Regions from separate parts of the Flindersiella endophytica genome, predicted to be linked through region 1. Evidence: riboswitches for the same ligand, from Rfam matches in the RefSeq annotation. Region 1 holds a riboswitch; the other holds the start of a gene.
What was found. Region 1 has a riboswitch for thiamine pyrophosphate ahead of ACYVF6_RS14190 (ECF transporter S component). Riboswitches for the same ligand answer to the same signal wherever they lie in the genome.
Positions count from the first base shown of each region.

Region 2: linked by a shared signal. The riboswitch ahead of thiD (hydroxymethylpyrimidine/phosphomethylpyrimidine kinase) and the one ahead of ACYVF6_RS14190 (ECF transporter S component) in region 1 are both predicted to bind thiamine pyrophosphate.

Region 1 is NZ_BAAGYY010000013.1:405,465-416,556, forward strand. Features, by position in the region: gene ACYVF6_RS14180 (GH92 family glycosyl hydrolase) at 1-3,359, shown strand, start outside; gene ACYVF6_RS14185 (TIGR03085 family metal-binding protein) at 3,480-4,145, shown strand; TPP riboswitch at 4,165-4,269, shown strand; gene ACYVF6_RS14190 (ECF transporter S component) at 4,303-4,914, shown strand; gene ACYVF6_RS14195 (ABC transporter ATP-binding protein) at 4,911-6,344, shown strand; gene ACYVF6_RS14200 (energy-coupling factor transporter transmembrane component T family protein) at 6,341-7,147, shown strand; gene glnII (glutamine synthetase) at 7,261-8,274, shown strand; gene ACYVF6_RS14210 (hypothetical protein) at 8,347-8,961, opposite strand; gene ACYVF6_RS14215 (hypothetical protein) at 9,045-9,182, opposite strand; gene ACYVF6_RS14220 (cupin domain-containing protein) at 9,304-9,753, opposite strand; gene ACYVF6_RS14225 (hydroxyacid-oxoacid transhydrogenase) at 9,759-11,030, opposite strand.
Region 2 is NZ_BAAGYY010000024.1:476,220-487,311, reverse strand. Features, by position in the region: gene ACYVF6_RS30060 (ArnT family glycosyltransferase) at 1-1,874, shown strand, start outside; gene ACYVF6_RS30055 (bifunctional glycosyltransferase family 2/GtrA family protein) at 1,867-3,129, shown strand; gene ACYVF6_RS30050 (TM2 domain-containing protein) at 3,159-3,818, shown strand; TPP riboswitch at 3,886-3,988, shown strand; gene thiD (hydroxymethylpyrimidine/phosphomethylpyrimidine kinase) at 3,981-4,790, shown strand; gene tenA (TenA family protein) at 4,787-5,443, shown strand; gene ACYVF6_RS30035 (NUDIX hydrolase) at 5,517-6,062, opposite strand; gene mnmA (tRNA 2-thiouridine(34) synthase MnmA) at 6,062-7,156, opposite strand; gene ACYVF6_RS30025 (DUF695 domain-containing protein) at 7,217-8,242, shown strand; gene ACYVF6_RS30020 (cysteine desulfurase family protein) at 8,480-9,691, opposite strand; gene ACYVF6_RS30015 (NfeD family protein) at 9,841-10,287, shown strand; gene ACYVF6_RS30010 (SPFH domain-containing protein) at 10,347-11,092, shown strand, end outside.

The DNA of each region.
Region 1 (11,092 bases):
AGGAGTACCGCTTCGAGAACACCCAGGCGTACAAGTTCTACCGGCTGGACATCGCCAGCGTGCAGAGCGGCGACATCCTGCAGCTGGCCGACGTGCAGCTGTCGAACGGCGACACCACACCGCCGCCCGCGTCCGACATGAAGAGCCTCGTCGACCGCGGGCCGTCCGCGTCGCCGACGGCCAAGGCCCGGGTGGGCTTCACCGGCGTACGCGCGTTCAAGTACTCCGGCCGGCACCTGTCGGAAAGCCGCGGATACTCCTACAACAAGGTGTTCGAGGTCGACGTCCCGGTCACGGCCGACACCGAGCTGTCGTACCTCGTGTTCCCGCAGCTGCCGGTGAACGACCTGACGTACGCCAGCACCTACACCGCGATCGACCTCGCGTTCGACGACGGCACGTACCTCTCGGAGCTCAGTGCGGTCGACCAGCACGGTGTGCGGCTCAACCCGCAGGCGCAGGGCAGGTCCAAGACCCTGTCGGTGAACCAGTGGAACCACAAGTCGTCGCGGATCGGCGCGGTGGCCGCGGGCAAGCGGATCCAGCGGATCCTGGTGGCGTACGACAACCCGGACGGGCCGCGGGTCTTCCAGGGCTGGTACGACGACATCCGGGTCGGTGCGGCCGCCGAGGTCTCCGGCGACACCCGGCTGTCGGACTACGTGCTCACGACGCGCGGCACCAACTCCACCGGCGGGTTCTCGCGCGGCAACAACATCCCGGCAACGGCCGTGCCGCATGGCTTCAACTTCTGGACGCCGATGACCAACGCCGGCTCGCAGAGCTGGCTGTATGAGTACCAGCGGGCGAACAACGCCGACAACCTGCCGGCCCTGCAGGCGTTCACCGTGTCGCACGAGCCGAGCCCGTGGATGGGCGACCGGCAGACGTTCCAGGTGATGCCGTCGGTGGCTGCCGGCAGGCCGACCGCGGACCGGGCCGAGCGCGCGCTGGCGTTCCGGCACGCGAACGAGGTTGCCCGGCCGTACTACTACGGCGTGCGGTTCGAGAACGGCCTGCGCACCGAGATCGCGCCGACCGACCACGCGGCGATCTTCCGGTTCCAGTTCCCCGGTGACGACGCCTCGCTGGTGTTCGACAACGTCAACAACAACGGCGGCGTCACGCTGGACGCGTCTGGTGGCGTGGTGACGGGCTACTCCGATGTCAAGAGCGGCTTGTCGACGGGCGCGACGCGGTTGTTCGTGTACGCGACGTTCTCCCGTCCGGTCACGGCGAGCGGCGCACCGGCGGACGCGTCCGGGCGTTCGAACGTCACGGGTTACCTGCGGTTCGACGCGGGCGCCGAGCGGACGGTCGAGATGCGGATCGCGACCTCGCTGCTGAGCGTCGAGCAGGCCAGGCGCAACCTCGAGCTCGAGATCGCCGCCGGCGACAGCTTCGACGAGGTGAAGCAGCGCGCACAGGCACAGTGGGACGACAAGCTCGGCGTCATCGAGATCGAGGGTGCGACCCACGACCAGTTCGTGACGTTCTACTCCAACCTCTACCGGCTGTTCCTCTATCCCAACTCGGGTTTCGAGAACACCGGCACCGCGGACGCCCCCGCCTACAAGTACGCCAGCCCGGTGTCGCCGAAAGCAGGCGACGACACTCCCACCCAGACCGGCGCGGAGATCGTCGACGGCAAGGTCTATGTGAACAACGGGTTCTGGGACACCTACCGCACGACCTGGCCGGCGTACGCGCTGCTCACGCCGTCGATGGCGGGCGAGCTGGTCGACGGCTTCGTCCAGCAGTACCGCGACGGTGGCTGGATCTCGCGCTGGTCCTCACCCGGCTACGCCAACCTGATGGTCGGCACCAGCTCCGACGTGGCGTTCGCCGACGCGTACCTCAAGGGCGTCGGCGGGTTCGACGTCAAAGCCGCCTACGACGCGGCGGTGAAGAACGCCAGCGTCGCGCCGCCGACGCCGAACGTCGGGCGGAAGGGCCTGTCGACCTCGGTCTTCCTCGGCTACACCACGACCGACACCGGCGAGGGCATGTCGTGGGCGATGGACGGCTACATCAACGACTTCGGCATCGCGAACCTGGCCAAGGCGTTGTCGGAGTCCCCCGACGCCAAGGCCGCGGATCGTAAGCGGTACAAGGAGGAAGCGGAGTACTTCCGCAACCGGGCGCGCAACTACGTCAACCTGTTCGACAAGTCGGTCGGGTTCTTCCAGGGGCGCAAGCCGGACGGCTCGTGGCGGCTGCCCACGTCGGAGTTCGACCCGGTGATCTGGGGCTACGACTACACCGAGACCAACGCGTGGAACATGGCCTTCCACGTGCCGCACGACGGGCAGGGCCTGGCGAACCTCTATGGCGGCAAGCCGAAACTGGCCGCGAAGCTCGACGCGTTCTTCAGTACGCCCGAGACCGGCTCGGCCGACATCGTGGGTTCCTACGGCGGCGTCATCCACGAGATGACCGAGGCGCGCGACGTACGGATGGGGATGTTCGGGTTCTCCAACCAGCCGGCGCACCACATCGCCTACATGTACGACTACGCCGGCCAGCCCTGGAAGGCGCAGGAGAAGGTGCGCGAGGTGCTGTCGCGGCTGTATCTCGGCAGCGAGATCGGCCAGGGCTACCCGGGCGACGAGGACAACGGCGAGATGTCGGCGTGGCAGGTGTTCTCCGCGCTGGGGTTCTATCCGCTGCAGATGGGCAGTCCTTACTACGCGGTCGGCTCGCCGCTGTTCAAGCAGGCGACTGTGCACTTGGAGAACGGCCGGTCGCTGGTGATCAAGGCGCCGTCGAACAGTGCACGGAACGTCTACGTGCAGGGCCTGAAGGTCAACGGCAAGCGTTACGGCAAGACGTACCTGCCGCACGACCTGCTGGCGCGCGGTGGAGTGCTCGAGTTCGACCTGGGCTCGTCGCCGTCGCGCTGGGGAACGGGCACGGGCAGCGCGCCGCCCTCACTGACGTCGGGCAGCCGGGTGCCCCGCCCACTCGCCGACCTGACGGGCGTGGGCTCCGGCACCCCGGCGACGCCGGAGGTGGCGCAGCTGTTCGACAACACCTCGGCGTCGCACCGGACCTTCGACGGCTCTTCGTTCGACATCGGCTACGTGCTGGACAAGCCGGGCAAGGCGACGTTCTACACACTGACGTCGAGCTCCGACGCGGGCGATCCGCGCGACTGGGCGCTGGAAGGCTCCACCGACGGCAAGAAGTGGACGACGCTGGACCGCCGCGAGGGCGAGACCTTCACCTGGCGGCTGCAGACCCGTCCGTTCAAGGTGGAGAAGCCGGGGACGTTCAGCCACTACCGCATCCGCGTGACGAACAACACCGGCGAGCCGACGACGTCACTGGCGGAGGTCGAGCTACTCGGTACCGGCTGACGACCGAGATGCTTCGGTCGGATGAGGGGGTCACCGAACGCGTGCGACGAACAACACAGTTGGCCGGGGGCGCGATGTCGCAGTCGGCGGTTGGGCGGGTCGCACCGTAGGGTGAGGAAGGTGACAGGAGACAGCACAGCGAACGGCACCGACTATTTCGCGCGCATGGAGCGGGCCGCGCTGGCGGACCTGTTCGACGAGCTCGGGCCGGAGGCTCCGACGCTCTGCGACGGCTGGCAGACCGCCGACCTCGCGGCTCACCTGGTCATTCGTGAGAACGAACCGATCGCCGCGGCCGGGATCATGGTGCCGGCGCTCGCGCAGCGCACTCGCGTCGCGATGAATCGGTTGTTGCATCACAGCGGTTATGCCACCGTCGTCGACATGTTCCGGAAGGGGCCGCAGCGCAAGTTCGCGCCGACTCGGCTGCCGTCCGTCGACAAGGGTGCCAACAGCGTCGAGTTCTTCATCCACCACGAGGACGTGCGGCGGGCCCAGCCCGACTGGAAGCCCCGCGTGCTGCCGGCCACCGCCGAGGCGCTGCTGTGGCGGCGGCTGTCGACGGCGGGGCGGGTGATGTTCCGCAAGAGCGTCGTCGGCGTCCTGCTGGCGTGGCCCGACGCCGCGACCATCCGGGCACGCAAGGGCGAGCCGACCGCGGTCGTCGAAGGGCAGCCGGGCGAGCTCACGTTGTACGCCACCGGCCGGCAACGGGTGGCCCGGGTCGAACTGCGGGGTCCGGCTGCGGCCACCGAAGCGCTTAGCCAAACCGCGCTCGGCTTGTAGGATCGGGCACGTACACACATAGAGACGACAGGGGAGCGCGAGAGCGCTGAGAGTGCGGCACCCGCCGCAGACCCTCGAACCTGATCTGGGTAATGCCAGCGCAGGGAGTCGGTCCGACCTTTGTCGTCGTCGAAGCTGCCCTGGGAGGGTGATTTCGATGGCGCCTGAAAATGACGCTGCGTTCGTTCCGTCCAATCCACCCAGCCTGCGCTGGCGTACGGTCGACATCGTGGTCGCGGCCGTGCTCGGTGTCGCGTTCGGTGTGGTCTTCGTCGCATGGAACAGCCTCTGGTCCGCGCTCAGCCCGGCGTTCGGGTGGTTCCCGCCGGCCCAGGCGATCATGTACGGCATGTGGCTGCTGCCGGGCGTGCTCGGCGGGCTGGTGGTCCGTAAACCCGGTGCCGCGGTCTTCACCGAGACCATCGCCGCGCTGGTGTCGATGTTCTTCGGCGCGGGCACCATCGTCCTCCTCTACGGCCTGGGGCAGGGACTGGCCGCCGAGCTCGGATTCGCGCTGTTCCGGTACCGCCGCTGGACACTTCCGGTGGCGCTGCTGTCCGGCGCGATCGCGGGTCTGGTGCCGGCGATCGCCGACCCGCTGTACTACTACGGCGACTGGAACGTCTCGTTCAAGCTCAGCTACGGCGTGATCGTCGTCGTGAGCACGATCGCGATCGCGGGACTGGGCAGCTGGGCGCTGGTACGGTCGCTGGCTCGCACCGGTGTGCTGGCGCCGTTCGCGTCCGGTCGCGAACAACGAGTCGCGTGAGTGCCGCCGCTGTCGAGGTTGCCGGGTGGGGCTTTCGGCATGCGGGGCGCAGGGCCTGGGCTCTGCGCAACCTCGACTTGACGATCGCGCCCGGCGAGCACGTGCTGCTGGCCGGGCCGTCGGGCGCGGGCAAGAGTACGTTGCTGGCCGCGCTCGCAGGACTGCTCGACCCCGACCACTCGGGGTCGCAGGAAGGCACGCTTTCGGTCGACGGGCCGGCCGGGATGATGTTCCAGGACCCCGAGACGCAGCTCGTGATGGCGCGGGCCGGCGACGACGTGGCGTTCGGGCTGGAGAACCACGCGGTACCGGCCGCGGAGATCTGGCCGCGGGTCGACGAGGCACTGGCGCTGGCCGGCTTCCCGTACGGTCGCGACCATCCGACCGGGCGGCTGTCGGGCGGCGAGAAGCAGCGCCTCGTCCTGGCCGGGGTGATGGCGCTGCGCCCGCGCGTCCTGCTGCTGGACGAGCCGACGGCGAACCTCGATCCGGCCGGCGCGGCGCTGGTTCGGGCGGCGGTCCGGGAGGTGCTCGAACGTACGGGCGCGACGCTGATCCTCGTCGAGCACCGGGTCGAGGAGTGGCTGCCGCTCATCGACCGGATGGTCGTGCTGGAGCCGGGTGGTGCCGTGGTGGCCGACGACGTCCCGGCGAAGCTGTTCGCGACGGCCGGCGGCGATCTGGCCGCGGCCGGCGTGTGGGTTCCGGGCTACGGCGTGGCCGGGCAGCGGCGGACGACCGCACCGCCGGGTGCTGACGTGCTGGCCGGGAGCGGGCTGTCGTACACCTATCCCGGCGCTCGTACGCCAGCGGTGGCCGATGCGTCGGTCGAGCTGGCGGCCGGTGAGGTGCTGGCGGTGACCGGGGCGAACGGGTCGGGAAAGTCGACGCTGGCGCTGCTGCTGTCGGGGCTGCTGAAGCCGGGCGCCGGCGCGGTCACGGCGGACGGCTCGGTGCGGCCGCTGCACAAGTGGCGGGCGCGCGAGCTGGTCCGGACCGTGGGATCGGTGTTCCAGGATCCGGAGCACCAGTTCCTGACGGCGTCGGTCGAGGCGGAGTTGGGGCTCGGGCCGCAGCGGGTGGGGCTGTCGCCGGCCGAGGTCCGCGGGCGGGTCGGTGAGCTGCTGGAACGGCTACGCCTGGCGCACCTGGCGGCCGCCAACCCGTTCACGTTGTCGGGTGGTGAGAAGCGCCGCCTGTCGGTGGCGACCGCCCTGGCGACGCAACCCGGTGTGCTGGTGCTCGACGAACCGACGTTCGGCCAGGACCTGCGCACCTGGACCGAGCTCCTCGACCTCCTCTCCACCCTCCGCGACGCCGGCCACGCCATCTGCTGCGTGAGCCACGACGAGCCGTTCGTCGCCGCGATCGCCGACCGCGAGCTCGCCGTCGCGGCGGGCCGCCTGCCGGCCGGAAGGAGGGCGGCGTGAGCGCGCTCGCCACTCCCCTCGTCGTCGACGCCGGCTCGGCTGTGCACCGGCTGAATCCGGTGACCAAGCTGGCGGCCACGCTGCTCGCCATGGTCGGCCTGCTGATCGCCGGCGATGTGGTGACGCCGTCCGTCGTCCTGGTCGCGGAGCTCGTGCTGGTCGCGGCGGCCGGGATCGGGTGGCGGACGCTGCTCCTGCGTACCGCTCCCCTCGTGCTCGGGTCGTTCGGGCTGCTCGTCTCCACGTTGCTGTTCGCCCAGAAGGCCGGTGGCACCCTCCTCGCCGAGGTCGGGCCGATCGAGGTGACCTCCGGCGGACTGGCCGCCGCGGCGGCGGTGTCGGTGCGGATCCTCGCGATCGCCCTGCCCGGCATCGTCGCGTTCGCCACGACGGATCCGACCGAGCTCGGGGACGCCCTGGTGCAGCACCTGCACGCGCCGCCGCGATTTACGTTCGGGGCGCTGGCGGCGTTCCGGCTGCTGCCACTGCTCGGCGACGAGTGGCAGCTGCTGTCGCTGGCGCGCCGGGCGCGCGGCATCGACGCCGGGCGCTCGCCCTTCAGCGCGATCCGGCTGTTCTTCTCCGCGGTGTTCGGGCTGCTGGTCGCCGCGATCCGGAAGGCGGTCAGGCTGGCCACGGCGATGGAGGCGCGGGGCTTCGGCCGTCGCGCGGACCGTACGCTGGCCAGGCCCAGCCCGCTGCGCGCCTCCGACGCGCTGTTCCTGGCGGCGACGGTCGCGGTGCTGGTGGGCGCCAACCTGATCAGTGTCGCTCTGGGTACGTGGTCACTCCTGTTCTGGTGAGCAAGCGTGCTCGCTCATGCAACACAATGGACACATTTGAGCAACAGGCAGGCAATCGGCCTTTGACAACCTGGTGGACGAACCTGACCAGGCGACCTCAAGGACTGCTGCCCGTGAGCTACAAGGCCGAATACATCTGGATCGACGGGACCGCGCCGACCGCGAAGCTGCGTTCGAAGACGAAGATCCTGTCCGATGGCGCTCCCCTGCCGATCTGGGGATTCGACGGTTCGAGCACGAACCAGGCCGAGGGCTCGGCGTCGGACTGCGTGCTCAAGCCGGTCTTCTCCTGTCCTGACCCGATCCGCGGTGGCGACAACGTCCTCGTACTCTGCGAGGTACTCGACACCGACATGACGCCGCACCCGTCCAACACGCGGGCGAAGCTCACGGCGATCGCCGAGCAGTACGCGGACCAGGAGTCGTGGTTCGGCATCGAGCAGGAGTACACCTTCTTCAACGGCGAGCGCCCGCTCGGCTTCCCGGCGGTCGGTTTCCCGGCTCCGCAGGGCGGCTACTACTGCGGTGTCGGCGCCGACGAGATCTACGGCCGCGACATCGTTGAGAAGCACCTCGACAACTGCCTGACCGCCGGCCTGACGATCTCCGGCATCAACGCCGAGGTCATGCCCGGCCAGTGGGAGTTCCAGGTCGGCCCGCTCGGACCGGTCGAGGTCGCCGACCAGCTCTGGGTCGCCCGGTGGCTGCTCTACCGTACGGCCGAGGACTTCGGCGTCTCCGCGACGCTCGACCCGAAGCCGGTGAAGGGCGACTGGAACGGCGCCGGCGCGCACACGAACTTCTCCACCAAGGCGATGCGCGAGTCGTACGACGCGATCATCACCGCGTGTGAGGCGCTGGGCGAGAAGGCGCTCGAGCACGTCGAGAACTACGGCGCCGGCATCGATGACCGCCTCACCGGCCTGCACGAGACCGCGCCGTGGAACGAGTTCAGCTATGGCGTGTCCAACCGTGGCGCGTCCGTCCGGATCCCGTGGCAGGTTGAGGTCGACCAGAAGGGCTACATCGAGGACCGTCGCCCGAACGCCAACTGCGACCCGTACCTCGTCACGCGGATGATCGTCAGCACCTGCTGCAACGCCCTGGAGAAGGCCGAGCAGGTCTAGGCACCAACCACCTCCTTCTTCACCACGGCGCTCGGCCGGCACCTGCCGGCCGGGCGCCGTGTCGTGTCTCGGTCACGCCGCCCGCCTCTGCTGGTCCGGGCCATCGACCTCGAGCGGGAAGAGCGGGTCCTGCCAAGCCAGCGGGCGGGCGCGTCGGCGCCCTCCGATCGGGCCGGGAGACTGGCCGGAGCGGCGGATCGGGAAGTCGGAGCCGTTGATCGGGCGTTGGTAGCCGGCCGGGGCGTAGTGGACCCAGAGCTTCGCGGAGCAGTTGTAGCAGTCGGTGTGCAGGTGCCAGTCGGGCGTGACGGCGAGCACGACGGCGTCGGCCGGAATGTAGGCACCGCAGACCGTGCGGGCACCGGTCAGGCTGACGTGGATCTTGCTGGACCGCTCGCCGGGCGCCGGGCCGCCACCGCCGCTGTCCGGCCCATGGCGTGACCGGCTCCAGCGCACGATGGTGAGCTCCCGCCGGCGGCCGGCCCGCGCGGCGGGTCTGCGTGGACCCGGCATCGTGCTCGCGTCGGCGTAGAGCTCGGTGCGCCAGCTGTCTTCCTCGAACGTCTTGCGCAGCCAGCCCGAGGGCCCGGCATCCGGCTTGGGCCGCCGGCCGTCGGCCCGCAGTTGCGCCACCGTGCGCAGGTGCACAGGCGGCAGGTTGTCGTAGATCGGAACGTGGGTACTCATGGTGATCGTCTCCTCCCGTTGTGGTGACGGTCCAAGCATGAGGCAGACCACCGACATTCGCCGTCCGGCCCGAATCCCCCACGTCAAGCCGAGAGGAATCCCCGCACCAGCTCGCGATAGCGCTCCGGAACCTCCAGGTCCGGGAAGTGCCCGACGCCCGGCAACGCGGCCCGGACGAGGGTGCCGATCTCGCCATGCTCCGCCCGCGCGGCGCCGATCAACGTCCAGCTCGAGTGGCCCCAGTGGTCCCGGAGCTGGTCCAGGTCCTCGATCCGCTCGCTCCAGTGTGAACGGCGGCTGGCAGGACGGCGCCGTCGGCCAGGGAGACGTACTCCTCGCGGGTCACCGCTGGTCGGGCGGGGGCCAGGCGAGCTCCGGCAGGTTGACCACGATCGCCTCCTGGGTGGTGCGGGCGATCACCACGACCGCCTCCTCCGAGGGGTCGGGGTTCTCCTCGCGGTGTGGCACGTACGGCGGTACGAAGATGTAGTCACCCGGCCCGGCGGCGATCCGCCGTTCGACCGGCTCGTCGGCTTCGAGGTCCAGGAACACGAAGCACGGATGCCCGCTCACCACGTAGATCGCCGTCTCCGACTCGCCGTGATGGTGGTTCGCCGATGCGGTCGACGCCGCCACGTGGGTCTGACCCATCCACAGGTTGCGCGCGCCCACGCTCTTGCCCGAGATCGCCTCCAGCCGTCGCATTCCCGTGCTCTGCGCCGTGTCGCCCGTCAGCCCGGCGGGCATCACATGGTGCAGCTTGCGATGGAACGGATCCCACAGTTCACCCATGCCGCTCACCATAGAACGAGCGACTCCTCGAACACCCGGGTCAGCTCATCCGCACCGATCGGGACCGGCGCCGTCGACAGCAGCCGCTGCTGCTTCAGCGCCCCCTCCACCAAGTCGCCGATATCCGACGCCGAATAGCCCACGGCAGACAGCCCGTTCGGCATCCCGAGGTCACGCATCAGCCGCCGCAGCGCCTCCGGCAGCCGGTCCGGCTCCGGCAGCGACGACGTGTCCGGATCCAGCACCGAAGCGGCCCACAGCTGCCGCGAAGGCACCGCTTCGTACGTCAGGCGAAACGCCGCCGGCGCCGTCAGCACCACCGCCATCCCGTGCGGCACCATCGCCTCGTCCTGCGGATAGTCCGCCGGCCGGTACGACCGCACCCGCCCGGCGATCGGGTACGCACACGCGTGCGGCACGTGCACGCCGGCGTTCCCGAACCCCATCCCGGCGTACAGCGCCGCCTGGTGCATCGCCGACCGCGCCGAGACGTCCGACCCCGACAGCACCGCCGTACGGAACGACCGGGCCAGCAGTGGCACCGTGTGCTCGATCCACAGGTCGGAGATCGGGTTCGCTCCGCAGTACGCCACCCGCTGCTCCGGCCGCCGCGCGGGATAGGAGTCCCACGGCCGGGCGGTGTACGACTCCAGCGCGTGACACAGCACGTCGAACCCCGACGACGCCGTGACCAGCGGCGGCAGGCTCACCGTCACCGACGGGTCGACGATCGCGAGTACGGGACGTAGCCGTGCGTGCGAGATGCCTGTCTTCACCTTCAGGTCCAGCAGGTCCATCACGGCGACCGTCGTGCACTCCGCGCCGGTGCCCGCCGTCGTCGGCACGGCCACCAGGGGCCGCAGCGGCCCGGGCGGCGCCTGCCCGCCGCCAACCGGTTGGTTGATGTAGTCGAGCAACGTGCCACCGTGGGTGGTCAGCAGGTTCACGACCTTGCCCGTGTCGATCGTCGAACCGCCTCCGACCGGAACGAAACCGTCGAACGGGCCGTGCTCACGGGCGAACGAGATCGCCGCGTTCATGCTCACGTCGGTGGGCTCCACGTGCACCGAGTCGAACACCACCGACTCCACGCCGTGTGCCGCCAGCGAGTCGACCACCCGCTTCGGTGCACCCGTCGAGGCCACACCCGGATCGGTCAGCACGAGGACACGCCGGGCGCCCAACTGCGCGACGTCGTACCCGATCTCGTCGAGTGCGCCGTTACCGAACTTCACCGCCGGCGCGGCCCACGTGAACACCGTCTCTACAGCCGTCATAGGAAAACACCCTCCCAGATAACGTTTTGCGCTCCAGAATGCGTCGCTCTGGTCTAGATCCG
Region 2 (11,092 bases), on a different contig from region 1:
GGAAGGCGTTCTTCTACGGCTCGTCTGATGCCGCGAACGCCATCACGGTCGACAAGCCGCCGGCGGCGCTGTGGATCATGGCGTTGTCGGTACGGATCTTCGGGCTCAGCGGCTGGAGCATCCTGGTTCCGCAGGCGCTGATGGGAGTCGCGTCCGTCGGAGTGCTGTACGCCACCGTCCGCCGGTGGTTCTCGCCGTCGGCCGCGTTGCTGTCCGGGCTCGCGCTGGCGCTCACACCCGTCGCCACGTTGATGTTCCGGTTCAACAACCCGGACGCGCTGCTCACGCTGCTGATGACGATCGGCGCCTACGCGACCGTACGTGCGGTGGAGAAGGGCAGCACGAGGTGGCTCGTGCTGGTCGGCGTCCTGGTCGGATTCGGCTTCCTCACCAAGATGCTGCAGGCGCTGCTGGTGGTGCCGGTGTTCGCGCTGGTCTACCTGATCGCCGGGCAGCCGCGGCTGCGCCGCCGGATCGGGCAACTCCTGCTCGCCGGGCTGGCGATGGTGCTGTCGGCCGGCTGGTGGATCGCGATCGTCGAGCTGGTGCCGGCGCAGTACCGGCCGTACATCGGCGGCTCGCAGAACAACAGCATCCTCGAGCTCACGCTCGGGTACAACGGCCTCGGCCGGCTGACCGGCGACGAGACCGGCAGCGTCGGCGGTGGCGATGGGCAGGGCAACGGGATGTGGGGCGAGACCGGCCTCACCCGGCTGTTCGACGCCGAGATCGGCGGCCAGATCTCCTGGCTGATACCCGCGGTGCTGCTGTTCTTCGCCGTCATGCTGTGGCTGACCCGGCGGCTGCCGCGTACCGACAAGACCCGCGCGGCGTTCGTGCTGTGGGGCGGCTGGCTGCTGGTCACCGGACTGGTGTTCAGCCTGATGCAGGGCATCTTCCACGCGTACTACACCGTCGCGCTGGCACCCGCCGTCGCGGCTCTGGCGGGCCTGGGTGCGGCGCTGCTGTGGCGGCAGCGGGAGCACCTGGTCGCTTCGGTGACGCTGGCGGTCGGACTGGCGCTCACGTCGGTCTGGTCGTACGTGCTGCTGACCCGAAGCTCGGACTTCCTGCCGTGGCTGCGGTACGTCGTGCTGGTCGCCGGGCTCGGTGCCGCGGTCGGGCTGCTGGTGATGACGTTCCTGCCGGCGCCGGCGAAGGCGGTCGCGGGGAAGCTGGTCGCGACGGTCGCGGTGCTGGCCGCGCTGGCCGGGCCGGCGGCGTACTCGATCGACACCGCGAGCACGGCCGAAGCGGGCTCGATCGTGTCGGCGGGTCCGGCGGTGGCGGGCGCCATGGGCGGACCTGGTGGCGGGTTCCGCGGCGGTCCGCCGCCCGGCATGACCGGCCAGAACGGCCAGACCAACCAAAACAGTCAGACCCAGAACGGTCAGACCCAGAACGGCTTCCCGCAGGTCCCGGGTCAGGCGCAGGGTCAGCAGAACCAGGGCCAACAGAACCAGAGCCAGCAAGGGCCCGGCCAGGACGGCGGGATGGGTGGGCTGCTCGGTGGCAGCCAGGTCAGCGACGAGATGGTCGCGCTCCTGCAGGAGAACGCGAGCTCCTACACCTGGGTCGCGGCCGCGGTCGGCTCGAACAACGCCTCTTCCTACCAGCTGGAGAGCGGCTACCCGGTGATGGCGATCGGCGGCTTCAACGGCAGCGATCCAGCACCGACGCTGGCGCAGTTCAAGCAGTACGTCGCCGCGGGCAAGATCCACTACTTCATCGGCGGTGGCGGCTTCGGCGGCCAGAGCATGGGCGGCAGCAGCGAGTCGTCGGAGATCGCGTCCTGGGTCCAGGCGAACTTCGAGTCGACGACGGTCGGCAACGTCACGGTGTACGACCTGAGCGGCGGTGCCACCGATGCCTAGGCTCGAGACCACCACGGCCCGCACACTCGCCGGTACGGCCGAGGTCGAGACCCGGCCCGTCCTCGACGTCGTGATCCCCGTCTACAACGAGGAGATCGACCTCGGGCCCAGCGTGCGCCGGCTGCACGACCACCTGGCGGCGACGTTCCCGTACCCCTTCCGGATCACGATCGCCGACAACGCCAGCACCGACGGCACGTACCCGCTCGCGCAGGAGCTCGCGCGGGACCTGCCCGAGGTCGCCGCGGTCCACCTGGACGCGAAGGGCCGCGGCCGCGCACTCCGGCACGTCTGGTCGGCCTCCGACGCGGCGGTGCTGGCGTACATGGACGTCGACCTGTCGACCGACCTCGCGGCGCTGCTGCCGCTGGTCGCGCCGCTGATCTCCGGGCACTCCGACCTGGCGATCGGTACGCGGCTGGCCAAGGCGTCCAGGGTCGTACGGGGAGCCAAGCGCGAGTTCATCTCGCGCTGCTACAACCTGATCCTGCGCGGGACGCTGGCGGCGAGGTTCTCCGACGCCCAGTGCGGCTTCAAGGCGATCCGGCGTGAGGTGGCCGAGCGGCTGCTGCCGCTGGTCGAGGACACCGGCTGGTTCTTCGACACCGAGCTGCTGGTGCTCGCCGAACGGGCCGGCCTGCGGATCCACGAGGTGCCGGTCGACTGGGTGGACGACCCCGACAGCCGGGTCGACATCGTGTCGACCGCGCTCGCCGACCTGAAGGGCGTCGTACGGCTGGTTCGTGCGTTCACCACCGGCCGGCTGCCGCTGGCGGAGGTACGCGGCGCGCTCGGCCGGGCGCCGCTCGGCCCACCTCCGTCCGGCGTGCCCGGTGGCATGCTGCGGCAGCTGGTCCGGTTCGGCGCGGTGGGCGTCGCGAGCACGATCGCGTACCTCGTGCTGTTCTCTCTGCTGCGGCTCGGCACCGGCGCGCAGGTGGCGAACCTGCTGGCGCTGCTGACCACGGCGCTGCTGAACACCGCCGCGAACCGGCGCCTGACGTTCGGTGTCAGGGGCCGGGAGGCGGTCGGGCGGCATCACCTCCAGGGGCTGGTCGTCTTCGGGATCGGGCTGGCGCTCACCAGCGGCTCGCTCGCCGGACTACACGCGGTCACGGCCACGCCGCACCGGGCGGTCGAGCTGGTCGTTCTGGTGGCCGCGAACCTGGCCGCGACGGTTGTCCGGTTCGTGCTACTGCGTGCCTGGGTCTTTCGACCCTTTGACCGGCGCGCCGGGGGACGTGAGCTGCGCTGAGTCACGAAGGGCCGCTACCATCACGTGCCATGTCGTCGAATCCGCCTGAATCGTCCGATCCCTACGGCCAGCAGCCCTCGAGCGGCTCGGAGCAGTCCGGGGCGCAGTCGTGGCAGTCGCATGGCCAGCAAGACCAGCAGCCGTGGCAGTCGCACGGCCAGCAGGAACAGCAGCCATGGCAGTCCCACGGCCAGCAAGACCCGTCGGCCTACGGCCAGCCGGGCCAGCAGGCTTACGGCCAACCGCAGGACCAGGGCTACGGTCAGCAGTCGTCCGCCTACGGTCAGCAGGCCGGCTACGGTCAGCAGGGCCAGCAGGGCTACGGCCAGCAGCAGGGCTACGGCTACGGCCAGCAGGGCCAGCAGGCCGGCTACGGCCAGGCAGCTGGTGGCTACGGCGCCGCCGGAGGCCAGCCCGCGGGCTATGACCCGAACGCTCCGTACGGCTACGACCCGCGTACGGGCCTGCCCTACTCCGACAAGCAGAAGATGGTCGCCGGTCTGCTGGGGATCTTCCTCGGTGGCTTCGGTGCCGGCCGGTTCTACATGGGTGACACCAAGATCGGTGTGATCCAGCTGGTCGTCAGCCTCGTGACCTGTGGCGCCGGTGCGCTCTGGGGTCTGATCGACGGGATCATGATCCTGGCCAACGGCGGCGTCGACGGTCAGGGCCGTCCGTTGCGCGACTGAGGCTCTCAGGGCTCATAACCGAACAGTTTGTGGCACGGTGTTGTGTTCCGGGGTACCTTCGGGACACAACAGTGACGCGGGGTGCCCGCTCCCATGCGAGCGGGCTGAGATCACACCCGTCGAACCTGATCCAGGTCGTACTGGCGAAGGGATCGTCGCACCGTGACAGCACCACCTATTGCGCTGACCATCGCGACCAGTGACCCGTCTGGTGGAGCCGGCATCCAAGCCGATCTGAAGACGTTCTCGGCTCTGGGCGCCTACGGCACCGCCGTCCTGGTCGCACTGACCGCGCAGAACACCCATGGCGTGACAGGCATCCACGTGGTGCCGTCCGCCTTCATCGAGCAACAGCTCGACACTCTGTTCGCCGACGTCCGCATCGACTCCGTCAAGATCGGCATGCTGGCCAACGCCGACGTCGTGCGTACCGTCGTGGCCGCGATCGAGCGGCACCGGCCGCCGTTCGTCGTTCTCGACCCCGTGATGGTCGCCGCGAGCGGTGACCGCCTGCTGGAGCCGGATGCGGTCGCTGTGATGCGCGACCAGCTCCTGCCGCTGGTCGATCTCGTCACCCCCAACCTCCCCGAAGCCGGCGACCTGCTGGAGCGGGCGCCCGCACGTACGGTCGAGGAGGCGCAGGTCCACGCCGCCGAGCTCTACAACCGCGGCGCCGGCCGGGTGCTGGTCAAGGGCGGTCACCTCACCGAGTCGCCGGAGTCGACCGACGTCTACCTCGACGGGTCCGGCACCACGTTGCTTTCCGCGCCCCGGGTCGTCACCAAGCACTCGCACGGCACCGGCTGCACCCTCTCGTCGGCGATCGCGGCGCTGCGGCCACGGCGGTCGTCGTGGCTCACTGCCGTGCGCGAGGCGAAGGCGTACCTCAGTCGTTCGCTGGAGCTGGCCGACGGGCTCGACGTCGGCACGGGCAACGGGCCGGTCCATCACTTCCATGCGTGGTGGCGATGAGCTTCACCGCTGAGGCCTGGGCCGCGGTGGCGTCGATTCGGGCCGAGATCGACGCACTGCCGTTCGTGAAGGAGCTGGGTGCCGGGACGTTGTCGCGCTCGCGGTTCGTCTACTACCTCGCGCAGGACGCGCTCTACCTCGGCGAGTACGCCCGGGCGCTGGCCGCCACGGCGGTGAAGGCGCCCCGGGCCGAGGAGCTGGCGTTCTTCGCCTCGTCGGCGCACACGGCGGTGGTGGTGGAGCGCGAGCTGCACGCCAAGTACGTCGCCGACCTGGACGGCGGTGGCTCCCGGCGGGCGTCGCCGACCTGCGCGGCGTACACCTCACACCTGCTGTCGGTGGCGCAGACGAAGGGATACGCGGAGCTCGTCGGCGCGGTGCTGCCCTGCTTCTGGATCTACGCCGACGTGGGCGCCCGGTTGCTGGGGATCGCGGGCGATCTGGGCGAGCATCCGTACGGCGACTGGATCGCGACCTACTCCGACGAGGCGTTCGCCGCGTCGACGGAGACGATCCGGGGGATCGCCGACCGGGCGGCGGCGGAGTCCGATCCGGAGACAGTGGCGCGCATGCGGGCGGCGTTCGTCACGTCCTCCCGCTACGAATGGATGTTCTGGGACGCCGCGTACCGCCAGGAGGACTGGCCGGTCTAGGTCGTGTCCTGTGAATAGGGCCGGTCAAGCGCGCGACGCCGCCGCGCGTCAGGCGATATTCACAGGACACGGCCTAGCTGCTCGCCCGTGCCAGCCTCTGGTGGTGGAGGAGCAGCAGGCCGGCGACCGCCTCGGCGGCGCGGACCTCGCCGGCGGCGACGAGGCCGGGTACGTCGGCCAGCGGGATCCAGTCCCGCCGGGTCGACTCCATCGGGTCGGCTGGGTCGCCGACGTGTTCGACCTGGTCGGTCCAGTACAGGTGGTACGTCGCGTCCGAGATGCCGTTCGCGGGCTCGACCGACAGCAGGTGGTACAGCGGGCCGGCGGCCTTCCAGCCGGTCTCCTCCAGCAGCTCGCGTGCGGCAGCCTGCTCCGCGCTCTCACCGGCCTCCACGCCACCGCCCGGCAGCTCCCAGCCCCAGGTGTCCGGGATGAAGCGATGCCGGTGGAGCAGCAGGACCTCGTTACGTGCGTTGAGGGCGGCGCAGACGGCGGAGGGCCGCTCCCGGATCACGGTGTGCTCGAAGCGCCGCCCGTTCGGCAGTTCGACGTCCGCGAGCCTGACGGTCAGCCAGCGGCTGGCGTAGACCGTCCGCTCGCCGTGGTTGGTCCAGCGCATCAGACCGAGGCGGCGGCCGGCTCGGTCGCGGTGATGGTGGCCGAGCCCACGACCCTGGTGCCGTCGTACAGCACGGCGGCCTGGCCCGGCGCGACACCCATCGCCGGCTCGAGCAGGTCGACGCGTACGGTGTCGCCGTCGAGGCGGGCGCGGGCCGGCAGTGGTGTGCCGTGGGCGCGTACCTGCACCCGGCCCTCCAGTTCGCCGGTCAGCGCGGGACCGCACCACTTCGGGTCGAGGCCGGTCAGGGCGCCGATCGCCAGCCGTTCCTTCGGCCCGACCGTGACCGTGCGGCTCACCGGCTCGATCGACAGGACGTAGCGCGGCTTGCCGTCGTCGGCCGGGCGCCCGATCCGCAGGCCCTTGCGCTGCCCGACGGTGAAGCCATGGGTCGCCTGGTGCTCACCGAGGACCTCGCCGGTCTCGTCGACGATCGTGCCGGGCGCCTCGCCGAGTTGCCGGGACAGGAAGCCACCGGTGTCGCCGTCGGCGATGAAGCAGATGTCGTGGCTGTCGGGCTTGTCCGCGACCGCGAGCCCGCGGCGTTCGGCCTCCGCACGGACCGCGGTCTTCAGGCTGTCGCCGAGCGGGAACATCGCGTGCGCCAACTGCTGCTCGGTGAGCACGCCGAGGACGTACGACTGGTCCTTCTCGGGGTCGACGGCCCGGTGCAGCTCGCGCCCGCCGCCGCCGTCGACCAGCCGGGCGTAGTGGCCCGTGCACACCGCGTCGAAGTCGAGTGCGAGCGCACGGTCGAGTACGGCCGCGAACTTGATCTTCTCGTTGCAGCGCAGGCACGGGTTTGGCGTGCGCCCGGCGGCGTACTCGCTGACGAAGTCCTCGACCACATCGGCGTGGAAGCGCTCGGCCAGATCCCATACGTAGAAGGGGATGCCGAGTACGTCGGCGGCCCGGCGCGCGTCGCGGGCGTCTTCGAGCGTGCAGCAGCCTCGCGCGCCCGTCCGATAGGAGGAGGGGTTGCGCGACAGGGCGAGATGGACGCCGGTGACGTCGTGTCCGGCCTCGACCGCGCGGGCTGCCGCGACCGCGGAGTCGACACCGCCCGACATGGCGGCGAGTACACGTAAGGTCATGTCAACGTACGAGGGTACGCGGTCGACGGCGCCGGGCGCGAAGCCGCCATACTTGCGCGCATGCCGGAGCAACCTGACCGCGCGGCCGCCGTCGCGGCGATCGCCGACTTCTGGACGTGGTGGCGTGGGTTCGCGCCGCAGGCTGCGACGCTGATCGAGACCGGCGAGTTCGACCGGCTCGGCGAGGAGCTCGAGCCGCGGCTGGCCGCCATCCACCCCGACCTCGGCTGGGACCTCGCCAAGCCGGAGACGGCGATGTACGCGATCGCCGTCTCGGGCGCCGGCGTGCCGGAGCTGCGTTCGCTCGCCGAGCGCTGGCTGCGGGCCGGCCCCGGCCCGGACGCGACGTTCGAGTACTACTCCGCTCAGCAGCCCAACCCCGGCGTGCTCGAGACGACCGTCGACCTCGACGGCCACGAGGTCGACCTGTCGCACGTGGCGTTCGGCGTACGGTTCGACCAGCAGCGGGCCCGCTTCGACGCCTCGATCTACCACCCGGACTTCCTCTTCATCGACGAGCCGACCCAACTGGAGATCGCGACGCTGGCGCTCGGCTGGGCCCTCGGCGAGGACGACGTGACTCGCTGGATCGGGCAGCTGCACCTGGCCCCGGAACGTCCGGTCGACGCGCTGGAGGCGCCCGCGCTGCGGTACGTCGTGCAGGACACCGCGAGCCGCTACCCCGGCACGCACTGGGCGCAGGTGACCGGCCAGGGTCCGAGTGCGCAGCCGGTCGTGGGCCTGACCCGGTTCCCGCTGCGCCGAGTCGACTACCCGCTGTTCGACCAGCATCTGGCGCTCGCGCTGCCGTACAAGCAGCACACCAAGGAAGGCCTGCCGGCGCCGAAGGCCGAGGGCGCGCTGGAGTCCTTCCAGGCGGGGCTGGAGGAGATCCTCGGCTCGGACGGCGTACTGGTCGCACACCTCAGCGGCGCCGGCAACCGCGTCCTCCACATCCGCGCCGACTCCGCGACCAACGCGGCCGAGCGGGTACGCGCGTACTCCGGCGACTGGACTCAGGGCAAGGCGCACCTCGAAGTCTCGGACGACCCGAGCTGGCAGTCGGTGGGGCCGTTCCTCACCTGAGGCCGGCGCGGCGGGCGGGTTCGACCACGCCGCCGATCGCCGCGCCGAGTGGGGTCGCGCTTCTCGTCGTCGGCTTGGCCAGCGGGACGTGGTTCTGCTCCGGCCTGATCGGCCGATGCTGTCCAGTGCGCGAGACCTTCGTCGCTGTTGGGCTCCGCGTCGGCTTGGAGTCGATCAGCTCCGACCAGCTCCTCGCGCGCGGATCGATCGGCGGGTGGCCGGGGGATGGTCGCTGGCTCAGGCGAGGCCGGCGCGGCGGGCGCGTTCGACCACGCCGCCGATCACCGCGCCGAGGGCGTCGATGTCGGTTGGGGTGGTGGTGTGGCCGAGGCTGAAGCGCAGCGACCCCCGGGCGCGTTTCTCGTCGTGGCCCATGGCGAGCAGGACGTGGCTCGGCTCCGCCACGCCTGCCGAGCAGGCCGATCCGGTCGAGCAGGCGATGCCCCGGGCGTCCAGCAGCAACAGGAGCGAGTCGCCTTCGCAGCCGGGGAACGAGAAGTGGGCGTTGCCCGGCAGTCGTCGTTCCGGCTCGGGCCCGGGATCGCCGTTGAGCTCGGCGTCGGGGACGGCCTCCAGCACCTGCCGGATCAGCTCGTCGCGCAGCTTGGTGAGGGCCGACGCGTGCGCCTCCCGCTCGGCCACGGCCGCGACGAGCGCCGCCGCGAAGCCGGCGATTCCCGCCACATCGAGGGTGCCCGAGCGGACGTCGCGTTCCTGGCCGCCACCGTGGAGAAGCGGCACCAGAGAGACCTCCCGGCGTACGACCAGCGCGCCCACGCCCACCGGACCGCCGACCTTGTGCCCGGTCACCGTCATCGCGTCGACGCCGGAGGCGGCGAAGTCGACCGGCAGCTGGCCGACTGCCTGCACGGCGTCGGTGTGTACGGGGACGCCGTACTCCCGGGCCAGCTCCGCGACAGCCGTGACCGGCTGCACGGTGCCCACCTCGTTGTTGACCCACATCACCGAGACCAGCCCCACCGATCCGGGATCGCGGCGGAGGGAGCCGTCGAGCGCGTCGAGGTCCAGCCGCCCGTAGCCGTCGACCGGCAGCCACTCCAACTCCGCCCCGGCGTCCGACCCCAGCCAGGTGGCCGAGTCGAGGACGGCGTGGTGCTCGACCGAGCTGACCAGGACCCGCCGTCGCTCCGGGTCGGCCTTGCGTCGCGCCCAGTACAAGCCCTTCAGCGCGAGGTTGTCGGCCTCGGTGCCGCCCGAGGTGAAGACGACCTCGGACGGACGCGCGTCCAGCGCCTGCGCGATCGCCTCACGCGACTCCTCGACGACCCGGCGCGCGTCCCGTCCCGGCGCGTGCAGGGACGAGGCGTTGCCGAGCTCGGCCAGACGCTCGGTCATGGCCGCGATCGCCTCCGGCCGCATCGGCGTGGTCGCCGCGTGGTCGAGGTAGACGTGGCCGGTCTGGGCCGTACGGTCAGCGGTTTCGCTCATCGCCTCCCAGCCTAGGCGGCCCCGCCAGCCCCCGGCCCGGCTCGGCCGCAAGGCCCGGCGAACCAACCCCAACTTCTGGCTGAAACTGGCCGCCCGCGGAGCTACTGTTGATCCGAGGGGATCACATCCCCCGGCGAGGTGGCGGAACGATGCCGGCCTGGTTGATCTGGTTGACGATCGCGATGGCTCTCGGCGCCGCCGAGCTGCTCACCGCGACCCTGGATCTCATCCTGCTGGCCATCGCGGCGGCAGCTGCGGCAGCGGTGGCGGGAGCCGGCCTCGGTGTGGGGTTCCAGTTCGCCGCCTTCGCCGTCACAGCCGTGCTGATGCTCGCCGTCGTACGCCCGTTCGCGCGCCGGCAGCTCACCAAAGCGCCGCCCGTACGCGACAACGTACGTGCACTGATCGGCCGGGAAGCGTTCGTCCTGACTCAGGTGACGAAGGATTCCGGCCTGGTACGAATCGGCGGCGAGGAGTGGACCGCACGACCGTACGACTCGAATCTCGTTATTCCACAGGGCGCCACCGTCGACGTTTTCGCCATCGAAGGGGCGACCGCGCTCGTGCACCCGCGGGAGGAACCATGGGTGAGCTGATCGTTGGTCTGGTCGCGGCACTGGTCGCGATCATTCTCGTCCTGCGGACCGTACGCATCGTGCCGCAGGCCCGGGCCGGCAACGTCGAACGGCTCGGCAGGTACCTCAGAACGCTCGAGCCCGGGCTCAACTTCGTGATCCCGTTCGTCGACAGGGTGCGGCCGCTGATCGACCTGCGCGAGCAGGTGGTCTCGTTCCAGCCGCAGCCGGTCATCACCGAGGACAACCTCGTCGTCCACATCGACACCGTGCTGTATTTCCAGGTGACCGATCCGCGAGCCGCGGCGTACGAGATCGCCAACTACATCCAGGCGATTGAACAGCTCACCGTTACCACGTTGCGGAATGTCATTGGCAGCATGGACCTGGAAATGACGCTGACCTCGCGTGAACATATCAACAGTCAGTTGCGCGGCGTTCTCGACGAGGCCTCCGGTAAATGGGGTATCCGCGTCAACCGCGTCGAGCTGAAGGCGATCGACCCGCCGGCCTCGATCAAGGACTCGATGGAAAAGCAGATGCGCGCCGACCGCGAAAAGCGGGCCCAGATCCTCAGCGCCGAAGGCGTCCGGCAGGCCAAGATCCTGACCGCCGAAGGCGAGAAGCAGGGCGCGATCCTCACCGCTGAAGGGGAACGGCAGGCAGCGATTCTGCGGGCCGAGGGCCAGGCGAAGGCGATCGACACCGTCTTCAGTGCCGTGCACCGCAACGACCCGGATCCGAAGTTGCTCGCCTATCAGTACCTCCAGATGCTTCCGCAGTTGGCGCACGGTGAGGGCAATACGTTCTGGGTGATACCGAGCGA